Regions from separate parts of the Porphyromonas levii genome, predicted to be linked through region 4. Evidence: riboswitches for the same ligand, from Rfam matches in the RefSeq annotation. Region 4 holds a riboswitch; each other region holds the start of a gene.
What was found. A riboswitch is a leader RNA that binds a small molecule or an ion and turns the genes downstream of it on or off. The one in region 4 is predicted to bind cobalamin.
Positions count from the first base shown of each region.

Region 1: it holds a riboswitch for cobalamin, as region 4 does, so the genes downstream of both, IX315_RS05750 (anaerobic ribonucleoside triphosphate reductase) here and IX315_RS00460 (sirohydrochlorin cobaltochelatase) in region 4, are expected to answer to the same signal.
Region 2: it holds a riboswitch for cobalamin, as region 4 does, so the genes downstream of both, IX315_RS04275 (DUF5074 domain-containing protein) here and IX315_RS00460 (sirohydrochlorin cobaltochelatase) in region 4, are expected to answer to the same signal.
Region 3: it holds a riboswitch for cobalamin, as region 4 does, so the genes downstream of both, IX315_RS04740 (TonB-dependent receptor plug domain-containing protein) here and IX315_RS00460 (sirohydrochlorin cobaltochelatase) in region 4, are expected to answer to the same signal.

Region 1 is NZ_JADRGN010000021.1:9,509-12,658, reverse strand. It holds gene IX315_RS05750 (anaerobic ribonucleoside triphosphate reductase) at 1-1,295, opposite strand, end outside; cobalamin riboswitch at 1,338-1,529, opposite strand; gene IX315_RS05745 (YiaD family glycine zipper/OmpA-like lipoprotein) at 1,631-2,308, opposite strand; gene IX315_RS05740 (hypothetical protein) at 2,339-2,683, opposite strand; gene IX315_RS05735 (YggS family pyridoxal phosphate-dependent enzyme) at 2,769-3,150, opposite strand, start outside.
Region 2 is NZ_JADRGN010000013.1:15,226-18,375, reverse strand. It holds gene IX315_RS04280 (TonB-dependent receptor) at 1-307, opposite strand, end outside; gene IX315_RS04275 (DUF5074 domain-containing protein) at 317-1,438, opposite strand; cobalamin riboswitch at 1,585-1,770, opposite strand; gene IX315_RS04270 (Na/Pi cotransporter family protein) at 1,922-3,150, opposite strand, start outside.
Region 3 is NZ_JADRGN010000015.1:21,358-24,507, forward strand. It holds gene IX315_RS04730 (M16 family metallopeptidase) at 1-775, shown strand, start outside; tRNA gene IX315_RS04735 (tRNA-Thr) at 813-885, shown strand; cobalamin riboswitch at 1,114-1,334, shown strand; gene IX315_RS04740 (TonB-dependent receptor plug domain-containing protein) at 1,484-3,150, shown strand, end outside.
Region 4 is NZ_JADRGN010000001.1:109,564-112,713, reverse strand. It holds gene IX315_RS00465 (hypothetical protein) at 249-671, opposite strand; cobalamin riboswitch at 1,477-1,687, shown strand; gene IX315_RS00460 (sirohydrochlorin cobaltochelatase) at 1,741-2,688, shown strand; gene IX315_RS00455 (TonB-dependent receptor) at 2,681-3,150, shown strand, end outside.

The DNA.
Region 1 (3,150 bases), on a different contig from region 4:
GCTGTAGTATCGCAGGCACGTAGGAAGAGGTCGAAGTTGGGACAAGAGAAGAATACTTCCCCTGCCAGCGCCTTATCGAAGTTCTTCAGCGCTAGTTCGTAGTCTGCATCGGAATAGTTGATGCCCTCTTTTACCTTAAATATCTGAATAGGGAAGACGGGGGTCTCTCCGCCGTCACCCAAACCCTCTATGGTCGCTTTCATAAGCTCCTCCATTACCATCCGACCTTCGGGAGAAGTATCGGTGCCATAGTTAATCGAGCTAAATACCACCTGATTACCACCTCTAGAGTGCATGGTATTGAGGTTGTGGATAAAGCCCTCCATGGCTTGATGGGTATCGCGTCGGCTCCTTTCTATGGCTTTCTCGATGACCTTCACAAGAAGGCGACGATTAAGGTGCTCATAATACTCCTCGCATATCGCCTCGTGCAGATGATCGACTTCGGTAGAAGAGGGGAGTATGGAGTGTAGGTGTTGGGCTACTAGCTCTCTAGCCTTTTTAGACTCTATATCCACGCTTTCGTCTACCGTCTGGAGTGCAAATTGTAGTAGATCCGCCACATGTTTCACGAAGGTTTTATACACTCCAGGTGCCATGAAGAAGTCGAAAGCTGGTATGGCTTGTCCACCATGCTGTTCGTTCTGATTGGTCTGGAATACGATGGTTGCCAGTGTGGCGTAGCTTTGAATACTCTGGGGGGTACGGATGCCTCCATTTTTGGTGTGAAATCCTCGCTCATATAGGTCTGCCAAGTCGTACTGCACGCAGGTGGTCGTCTTGGTAGGATAGTAGTCTAGGTCGTGGATATGAATGTCACCCCTACGGTGCGCCTCGGCGTACTTGGTAGGGAGTAGGTATCGATAGGTGTAGTCCTTAGTTACTTCCGATGCAAAAGTCATCATCTGTCCTGATGGGGTATGACTACTCATGTTGGCATTGCTGAGGTTGACATCGTTGTTGTCAATAGTTACGATACCATCCAATGATTGCTTCAGAGCTGTCTTCTTCTGTCGCTCAGTATTGCGCCACTCCCTGTAAAGGATGTAGCGCTTGGCTACATCAGGATTGAAGTGCATGAGTTCACTCTCCACAATGTCCTGCACCTCCTCCACGGATATCACATCTTTATCTATACGGCTAAGAATCTTAAGTGTAGCCGACTTGACTTCCACGAAATGGTCGGTGTAGCCTGCCGCTACGTAGGCCTTTAGGATGGCGTTCTCTATCTTGGTAGGGACGAACGCCTCTTGGACTCCATCGCGCTTGATGATGTACTTGATAGGATTGGTCATAACTTTAACTCCCGAAAGTAATGGTTCAACAAAAAATATACTAGATGTAACAGAGCCGAAGTAGGTCTTCTGACTCGTCTCACTCTACGACGCCTTCCCACCCTCTAGTAGGCAGTGGCTTATGTGTGTATAGCAGAGTATTACTGAGACTTACAGCAGCGGGTACTGTACTGGATTTCCACCAGTTTCCCTTACCTCCGTCTTGTTTATAGCACCACAAAGGTAACGATTTATTTTTGTATCCCTATCCAAAGTTACAAAGAATCCCCTCGGTAGGTTGGCACTAACCAATCTACCGAGGGGGTATATAAAATGTATGTCTAGCGTGTGTCTGCTTACTTCTTAGCAGCCTCCTTAGCCTCCTTAATCATCTTGGCATTGGGGAGGATAAAGATCTCTACACGGCGGTTCTTAGCTAGGTCAGCTTTGCTATCGCCCATGGCGACTGGCTGATCTGGACCTACACCTTCACCCATCATACGAGCGCTCTCTACCCTCTGCGCACGGAGGAAGTTGAGTACACTCATCGCACGCTCACGGGATAGCTGCATGTTGTATTCATACCTACCAGTCTTGTCGGTATGACCCACAATCTTGATGTCCGTATCAGGGTTGGCATTCATGTTTTCAGCAAACTTGCGAAGTGCTTCGCGCGAACTAGCGTTAAGCGTACTAGAGTTTACTGGGAAGAGGATACCGCTATCAAATGTAACACGGATGGCCTCACCATTATTCACGGTCTCTACAGTAGCATCAGGAATCTGCTGCTCTAGCTCTTTCGCCTGCTTATCCATTTGGTTGCCAATGATACCACCAGCCGCACCACCTATGGCTGTGCCTATGATAGCACCTATACCAGTATTGCCAGCTACTCTACCTATGCCAGCACCGATAGCGGCACCTGCTGCGGCACCGATACCAGCGCCCTTTAGAGAATTACTAGCACCACAACCACTCAGTATCAAACCGATGGTAACTATACTTACACTTAGAAAACCTTTAATCTTACTCATAACATCTAACTATTAAAATAAATACTAATCCTACTCGTCATCGTCCTCTTCGAGAGAGACGTCGAACTCTTGTTGCAACTGGATGAGTAGCACCATGTCCTCCACAGATATGGAGATGTCTTGTTCGTCCTCAGCTGCACTCTTAAGCGCATATTCGTGGAAGTCTTCGGGTTCTACCTCTACGACTTCCTCCTCGCCATCTAGCTGTTCTGTGTACTCTTCCCAAAGCTCGTAGAGATACAAGATATCCTGATCCAAGAGCTCTGTGATACTTTCTATCTCAGCTGTCTCTTCTCTGACAAACTCGAGAAGTTCTTCGTCGTACCAATCGAGGTCTTCTTCCTCGAGGTTAAAAGGGTTGTCTATCTCATTCATAAAACTTTATCTCTAGCTATGTCTTATAATACTACACCACAAAAGTAGGAAAATATCCGATATGTTGTCTATTCTAATCTATAAATTAACCGAAAATTGCGCTGCCTACTCTAATAATGGTTGCACCATGCTTTACGGCAATAGGATAATCGTGTGTCATACCCATTGAGAGCTCAGTAAAGTGTGAGCTTTCACTGAAAGCACCAGTACGTAGGTCGTCGAAGAGTGCTTTCATCTGTGCAAACTCGCGCTCGACCTGCTCCATATCGTCTGTCAGCGAAGCCATACCCATGATGCCTGATATCTGAGCATGCTGGTAGGTTCTAAGGCGATCGCTATTGATTAGTTCTTGTAGCTCTTCTAGCGAAAATCCATGCTTGGTCTCCTCTCCAGATATATGTATCTGCAGTAATACAGGGAGGTACTTTCGCCCCTGCTTGATACACTCCTTCTCCACTTCCTGAAGT
Region 2 (3,150 bases), on a different contig from region 4:
CTACGCGGGTATGGCTGGCAGCTGTACCACGAAAGGAGACGGTGCTGAGTGCCCCACGCCCTTGTTCTTTTACGAATATACCGCTTCCGTAGGTGAGGACGTCTCCCAGAGAGAGCGCAATATTATCGTGGAGTACGAGTGGCGCTATCTTGCTCTGCATCACACCTATTTGGCTGAGCGGTCTTCGGCTGACTACCTCTAGCTCCGAGAGGTTGTACTGCTGTTGTATCAATAAAGTATCACGCTCCTCTGCACTTGTGGGAAGTGCGAGGAACGCGATACTAAATATGGCTAGCAAGAGCCTCATTGGGATTAATTATTTCTTGACGTAAAATACGAAGTCGATGGGCAGTACCCCCACTGAGAAGCTATCGAGCTTCTGACCATCTGCGGAGTACCTATATACTGTGCCCTCTTGTTTGTTGTCCTTACTGTCTCCGATGTAAAGGTCGCCATTTGGTGCTACAGCCAGAGAATAGGTATTACAATTAGATGGCATATTGATGAAAGGTGTAGCCGGAATCTCTTTGTCTGTAATGCTCATCTTGAAGATGTGTGGTGCATTGAAGAAGTAGAAAGCATCCTTAGCGAAATTCATCCTGAGGTGCGAAGTCGCAGGATACATAAGATCCTTAAACTTCGTAATCCCCCCACCAACCTGATGTGCGGCATAGTTGACCTTGGAGTCAATCGTCCAGATGGTAGGGTTCTTACCCACCCAAGACTGACCTTCACAGAGTACCCATACCTTACCATTCTTATCCATGTCCATGCTCTTGGGTTGTAGACCTACCTCAATCTCCTTGACCACTTTGTCCTGAGTCGTATCGATAAGTAGTACCTTGCTATTGTTGCTCCAGCAGCTCACGAGTACGTGCTTGTCGTCTACTTTTAGCCACTCCTCCGTACTGAGGTCGAACTTCCCAGCACCGTGAATAGCAGACTGATAAGTAGTGATTTTTCCGGTTGTCTCCATCGTCCGGGGATTGAAGATTGTGATATCGCCCGAACCCAAGTGAGACACGTACGCTTTGTCGGAACTTACGAAGTAGATGTACCGCGGGCTCTCAATCTCGAGCTGACCGGTACGCTTCATCGTCTTAGGGTTTAGCCTATAGATGACATTAGAGTTGCCAACCACTATGTACAAGTCGTTGCCAAAGAAGGATCCGCTTTGTGCTGTATCGCCGAGCTTAATACCATTCGTCTTGTTGAAAACTTCTCTTATAAGCCTCTTCCTGTCTGGCGCATACGCATCTATAGATGCATTAGCTTTGCCCTTACCGCCTGAATTAATGACATACACAGTCGGAGGCTCAAGATTTATCGGCTCTGGTGTTGGTCGGTCATTGCTAGGAGTGCAGCTGGTAGCAAGCGCGAAGAGCATCAGAGACAAAGCTCCGATGCGGAGTGCTAGATTGTCGAAATACTTGTTCATGCCTTTCTTTTCTTTTGTCGTTGTACTAAACTTTATCACTCGCTTGGGGCGCAACACCTACAAAGAGAAAGAAAGACAGCTACGACTGCCTTGGAATGACGGCACCTCCACACCCGGAAGGCGTCATCGGCTCTCTGTGCAAGCGCATTGCACCAAATTGAAGGGGAGGTCTCCCGGCTTAGCTCTTCTCTACTATTGCCTTCCCAAGCACCTTTTCGGCTCAGTGGCTTATAATAGCACGATACCCTAATCTATAGGGGAAGCATCACGGTAGCGGGTACTGCTTTGGACTTGTGCACCAAATTCCCTTACCCCATCTCTTGTATTGGCAAAGGTAATATATTTTCTGGAACTTCCCAATTTACTTTAAGATTATTGAATGAATGTGTATTTGCGCAATGCAAATTTCCCTCCTACAGAGCTTTAGAAAGGACTCTATAGGAGGGGAATTGGTGCCTGAAAAGAGGCGATTACCATTGGCGATTACTTCTCTTCGCCGATAAATGCTTCTACTACATTGACAGCGTAGTCGCCTATTCGCTCGTATTCGTCGATGATATCGAGGTAGTAGACTGAGTCTTGGTATGGATAAGCATTGACCTGCAGATCCTTTAGGTTCTCAGTAACTAGGAACTTATACTTGATGTTGAGTGCTTTCTCTAGGTCTTGAGATATAAGTAGCATGTCCTGAGCATTATCTTCATTGTCCTCTAGTACGCCTTTCATGTGATTGAGGATATTCTCGAGCATTTCATGAAGTACGCCTAGGTGTGCGGCAATGATTGGGTTCTCCTTGATGCCATCATCGAGCTTACGTCGGAGGATGCGGGCTATCTCGAAGCAGGAGTCCCCGATGCTCTCTATCTCGCTAGCTATACGGAGGTACTTCTGAACCTTGTGGCGTGACTCTCCACTCAGGTCTCCTCGGGATAGCTCTGTCAGATACTGCACGATTTCTATCTCCACTCGGTCGCAGATGCGCTCATACTTATCGATGCGGGTAAAGACGAGTTCAAACTGATCTCGCTCTTGGATATTGCTCAGCTCGCGAACCATTCGGAGCATGCCTAGTCCCTTATCGGCGAAGGAGACAATCTCCTTATTCACCTGAAGCAAGGATAGCTCACTTGTGGAGAGCATACGTGTAGAAAGGTACTGTAGGTGGGAATACTCCTTTTTCTCGGCAGCCTTCTTGGAAGGGTGGATAACCTTATTGCATATCTTCACGATGACTGGCACAAACCAGATCATCACTAGAGTATTGGAGATGTTGAACATCGTGTGGAAGAGCGACAACCCTATACTGATGGCGCCTGCAGAGCTACGTATGGTGGCTTGCAAACGACTCAGCTCGGGATCGAAAATAGGGTCTTTGCCCGTTATCATGGCTACGTCGCCAGGCTGGAACCGAGCATTGAGGTCGGCAATCATAGGGAATAGGTTGCGAGGGTCATAGCCATCTATTCTCTCTACAATACCTGAAACGAGGTTGATAGCTGGGAAGAAAAGGAAGAGTACCCATACCACACCGAAGACATTGAATAGGGTGTGTGAGAGTGCGGCACGCTTAGCATTGTAATTGGCACTAAGGGCAGCGAGGTTGGCGGTAATAGTAGTACCGATATTCTCTCCTAAGATCATCGCTGCGCCCATCTCGAAGGGGATCCATCCTTGGCTACACATCACGAGGGTGATAGCGACTGTGGCGCTTG
Region 3 (3,150 bases), on a different contig from region 4:
ACGTAGCGAAGTGGATATTCACTATACTGGTTCTTTGGATATCGACACTATCGCGCCACAGATTGTACAAGCGCTACATGCCAACGACATAACGACCAAGGGCGAAGGCTATAGTCATATTCCGTCGATTGTACAGCAGCAATCACGGGTACTATTTGCGCACGAGCCTAGTGCTACCCAAGCCATTATCAAGATTTACCTCCCCTTGGGAACTCTGACAAAAGAGCAGAAGGCTGCTATCAGACTATATAATAGCTACTTGGGCAGTGGTATGAGCTCGCTTCTATTCCAAGAAGTTCGCGAATTCCGTTCACTTGCCTACGGCGTGGGTGGGTATGCAGACTTCGCACCTGCGACAATAGCAAATGGCAAAACAGACTACGTTATCACCCTGAGTACACAGGCAGATAAAGTAGTCCAAGCACTCAAGTTGGTAGCAGAGCTTATAGAGAGAGCGCCCGATGATGTAAACCGTTATGCCAACGCCCGACAGGGATTGCTCAGTATGGCAAGAACCTACTACCCTACCCTACGTTTGCGGTCACGACAAATAAGATCACTGGAGCGTCAGGGCTACAGTAAGGATATTTCGCTCATGATTCAGGAAGAGCTTCAGCACCTTACTCAGGAGCAAATCATCTCGGCTCATGAACAACTAGTAAAGGGAAAACCTATCACAATCACCATAGTAGGTAATCGTAAACATATAGACCTCCAAGCGCTAGGTAAACTCTACCCAATCAAAGAAGTAAAGATTGCTCACTTAATTGACTAATTATTTACAATAAATTGTTACCTTTGCGGAGCAATTCGCCGAAGTAGCTCAGTTGGTAGAGCAACGCATTCGTAATGCGTAGGTCACGGGTTCGAGTCCCGTCTTCGGCTCTTTAGCCATCAAAGGTCATTATCGGGATGTTGTTTTTGCACCCTATAGATAAGCGGCTCCTCTACTGAATATGTTTCTTCCCTTAGGAAAGTGAAGGAATATGCTCAGTAGAGGAGTTCTCATTTTAGCTCTTAGCATTGACAATAATTTGGATATATTAGCTATTATCGAAGTCTAATTCACGTAATACTGCTGTATCATATACCTAAGAAGAAAAATATTGTTACCTTTGTACCTAGTTGCGAGGCATGAAGATTTCTATACTAGAAGTTATCGTTTAATAGGGAATTTGGTGAAAATCCAAAGCAATTCCTGCTACCGTAAATGTCTGAGAGGGTATGTTCCTCTAGTTATCGGTACTCATAAGTTATGCCACTGAAGATAATTCTTTGGGAAGGCAGCCGATAATCGACAGAGCCGGGAGACCTGCCTAGCATCACAGAAATTGTATTATTGATGAATACCTATGCCCAGGAATAGGCAGGTATTTGGTTTATTTTATTGATTATTCTTATAGTGATGTGCTTTAGAGATAGGCATAAATTAGGGTACGCAATCTCATGTGTACTGCTCTGTTGTGTATTTGGCACCAACCTTATGGCGCAGACCAACCCATCTGACTCCATCAAGATGTATGGAACCTTAGACGAATTTGTAGTTACAGGTACTGGTACACAGCATTATAGTTCCTCCTCTCCTGTCCGCACGGAAGTAGTCACAAAGCAAGATATCATCAGCGTATCTGGCGAGAGTATTGAAGCCATGCTAATGGCTCTATCCCCATCTTTCGATGCCCTAGGCAGTGCTATGGGGAGCGGTATTACGCTCGGAGGCCTTGGCAATAATTATATCTTGGTATTGGTCAATGGTCGGCGCTTGCACGGCGATATAGGTGGAGAGAATGACTTGAGCAAGATAGACCCCAATATGATAGAGAAGGTAGAAATAGTAAGGGGCGCAGCCTCTACGCTGTATGGCTCCGATGCTATGGCGGGCGTCATCAATATCATCACCAAGGATTATACCGACACGCCCCTCTCTATCCTCAACACCTCACGCATAGGCTCCTACGGTCAGTGGCAACAAAGCAATACGCTAGCTTGGGGGTACAAAACCTTCTCTAGCGTCACCCAGTACTCTGGAGATAGGAGTAGCGGTTGGCAAAATAGCACCCAAGAGATTTACCGCAACGAACTCTATGAGAATAGTACAACAGAGACAACCAGCGCATTCTACAATCATAAGCTCCAACAAGAGTTCGCTTGGCGTCCCAATAAACAATGGGAGGGAAAGGCGACAGGCATGCTCTACAAGAAAAGGATATTCCACACCCCTGGAGCGCCACGCTGGAGAATGTATAACCTCAGGTACAATGATCAATCAGCGAGTATAGAGACCACCTTCCGACCAAGCATATACCAGACCTATAGTTTGCTCGGGAGCTTCGACCGTCACGCTTATCACTACGATTACTATAATAGGTATATGGATGAGTATATCAAGGAAGAGCTCCTTGATGACGGTCGAATCCACTACGTACCTATACCATTCTACTACCAGCCCGGAGAGTCCTCGCTCGAAAGCGATCAGCGACAGTATCTAGTCCATGGTAAGGGCATCATGCAATTGAGCGACCAACACCGCTTCTCTTTCGGTATAGAAGGAATAGTGGATCACCTCATCGCACCTAATCGTATGCCCAATGGCTCTGCCTATTCATATACACTCGCAGCCTATGCTCAGGACGAATGGCAGATAAGTAAGGTCTTCAATATCACTGGCGGATTGCGATACATCTACCACAATGCTTTCGGTAGCCAGGTAACTCCGAAGATATCTTTTCACTACGTACCTGGCAATATCGGACTACAGATAAGAGGTACTTATGGCAGAGGGTTCAAGACCCCAACCATCAAGGAGATATACTATGAGTATGAACGTGCCATGATGGGAAAGCTCAGAATGTACCTCGGTAATCGTGACCTCAAGCCACAAGTTTCCGACTTCGCTTCTCTAGGATTTAGCTATACACCTACCCGCCGCCTGACCATGCACCTATATGGTTCATACAATCAGGTAAGAGATATGATCACGCTTATCCCCGTGAAGCTCCCTCCTAAGTATTATAGCGATGAGGGACGTGTTGTGGATGGAGCAATGCAGTACGTCAATGCCGAAGATGCACAAATATGGGAGCTAGAGTACACACTCAACTGGCGCCCTACCAATTACCTAAAGCTATCTGCCGGATACACTTATACCAA
Region 4 (3,150 bases):
GTGATCACAAATTACGGGGTAGCAACCCCACGTCCTCGCTAGGGGCAGATTCGCATAACGCGTGATATTAGCGATGCTTTCCAGTGTCACGCTATCCCTCTCTCAACTTATTGTAACAGCTACTATCAGTAAGTATTTTGCTTGCTGATAGTAGCTGTCCTTTTATAGATACATAGACCATCCAATAGAGGAGTTAGTTTTGGTATACTCTCTCCTTGTTACACATCCAATGTGTTTACTCCTCTATGCTAAAGTCTTTTAAATGGGTAGAATTCATATTCTCCAGTCACATCACATCCGGTATAGAGTAGAGTATTATTCTTCTCAAATCGGTATAACTGTTTGTGGACACTTCTGCCAATTTTGCAGCCATCACCCATAAGTAGAATAAAGATTGCACTGTCTTTTGTGTAAAAGTAGTGCTTAATCTTTCTCCCGCTATCGCTAATATCGGAAAATATACATTCCCCATTTGCTTTATATTCAATAATGTAATCCCCATATAACTCTTGAGTCTCTGGGTTAAATGATCGCCATTTACCGATGAGGAGAGGATCTCTCTCTTGGCTTCTAAAGTACTCAGGGGTTTCCTCTTTGCTATATCGATAACATCCACTGAGCGAAAGCGTCAGGATGGAGAAAATAACGAATAAAACTATCTTTGCTTTCATAATCATAGACTATAAATATTTGCACGAAAACATAAACATCAATATCAATGGGATTCAACGTCTCTTCTGCTCATAGAGCAGGAAACACTAAATAGCAATAGTGTACAAGCTGAGAAAACTGTACACATGAAAGCAATTGTCTTTCTGTTCATAGATACAAACTTTATAGATTAAAAATGCTTTACTAAACAATCGATATGTTATTGGTGCAAACATACAAATAAAATCAATACAACAACAATATAGTCAAAATAAAGTGTAATATAACAGAAGGTGTAAAGGTAAAAGATAATCTACATAAGGTATTAGGAGCATCTACAGTGGAGTGCAATATTATTTCTCAGCACAGAATTCGCAGGTGTGATTGCAGTTTAGTGGTAGCAACCTTCATATATTATTATCGCAATATATTATAGTACAGCATATTGCGTTGTTGGTAAATCCGCTCAGGGGAGCGACAGTTGTGGCTCGCCAGAGTAGTGAAATTTATTCCTAGGAATAAATAAATTTATTTGTACAGATAAATATTTTTATTCCTAGAGAAAAATAAATTTATTCCTAGGAATAAATTTTGGTGATTGCGCGAGCTATTTTTGATGAGATACGTCTTCGTTATGAGTCGTATGTGTATCCACTCTTACGATTGTGTGTTCTGTCTGTATTAAGTGATTGACAATTATGGTAGTTAATAGGATTGTTCGATTGGATAATAGTTGGGGTCCACAATCGAATTAGGGTGTTAACACATCGTTCATTCACTAAATCATATTGAGAAAAATTCAGAATCATCAAAAAAAACTATTACATTTGCACTCGTGGAGATGGTGATGCACAGAAGCATTCGCTTTGTTTATATGGTGCATAAGAGGGAATCCAGTGGAACTCTGGAGCAGTGCCCGCTACTGTAAGCTATTATTATGCCTTCGGATAATCTATTCAACCACTGTCTTGAATAAAGATGGGAAGGTCGTCCGAGGTAAGCAAGCCAGGAGACCTGCCATGTCCAATGAGTATTATTGCACTTCGGGGAGCAGAGTGCTGGTATTATTTTGAGATTTTTTTTCAACCCATGAGAAGTTTTCTACTGACGGCAGTTTGTGTCGTTGTGGCTATGCTATGTAATCAAGATCTCTATGCTCAGAACAAAGTCTTTGAGCGTGACCCCCTATTTGAAAACCTCGAACAAGGAGACAAGGGTGCCATACTGATGGTGCACTTTGGTACGACACACGATGATACTAGGGCGCTTACCCTAGATGCCATCAATGCAGCTGTGAAACTACAGCACTCCAACCTTGAGGTCCGTGAGGCTTATACCTCTAGGATTATTATTAAAAGACTTGCCGACCACAAGGGTATTATTAAGCTGAATCCTTCTCAGGCGCTCAATAAACTACATGAGGATGGTTATACCCATGTACTTATCATCTCTACTTCGCTGACTAATGGCGTAGAGATGGTATCGGTAAGGCAAGAGGCAGAACAGGTAGAAGGTCTCTTCAAAAGGCTAAGGGTAGCAACCCCGCTGCTCTATCATGAGTCGGACTACTCCGAGATGCTAAAGGTAATGACAGAGGGTGCGCAACCAGATGTGGCTACGATATGGGTAGGTCATGGTACTTATGATGTCGCTACAGCACAGTATGCGATGCTCGATCACATGCTTCAAATTGGAGGATATACTAATATTATGATAGGATGTGTAGAGGGGTATCCTCATTTCGAACAAGCATTACAGAGGCTTAAGGCTTCAGGGCTCAAAAAAGTACTGCTCAGACCTCTTATGATTGTAGCCGGAGAGCATGCAAAGGAGGATATTGCTGGAGAGTGGCAGGAGCTATTAACGAAGGAGGGTTACGAAGTGGAAGCAACTATTCAGGGCTTAGGAGAATTGCCACAGATACTGAAGGTTATTAATGATAAGATTGACTTCTACTCCAATCATCGACGAGTGTTGATTGGAGAGAAGAAGAAGGTCTATGAGGTTACAGGCGAAAAACTCCATGCCGATGAGTAATAGACTGGCATTATCGTTAGCCCTTAGTCTCATCTACTCTATTGGAGCGTTGGCACAGTCTTTTGTGCTAAGCGGTAGGGTGGTAGATGATAAAAGACACCAACCACTCCCTTATGCTATTGTCTCTATCGAGGGCAGAGGGAAAGTGTGTGCAACGGATGCCAAGGGCGCATTCAGTATGAAGTTAACCCCAGGCAGATATACGCTTGAGATTGCTCTACTTGGCTATAAGACAGAGGTTCAGAAGGTGCAGTTGGATAAGGATACCAATATTACGTTTAGCCTCAAGGAAGATTATAAGCTCCTCGGCGAGGTGCTCGTGGTAGGCCCAGACCACACTCAGCAGATGCAGGAGGGGGTGTATGCAGCTAAGAGTTTGAGTATCCGCCCATATGTGGCGTCCAATAGTAGTCTCAATCAGCTCATGTCGTACACGAGTGGTGTGCGTATCAGGGAAGATGG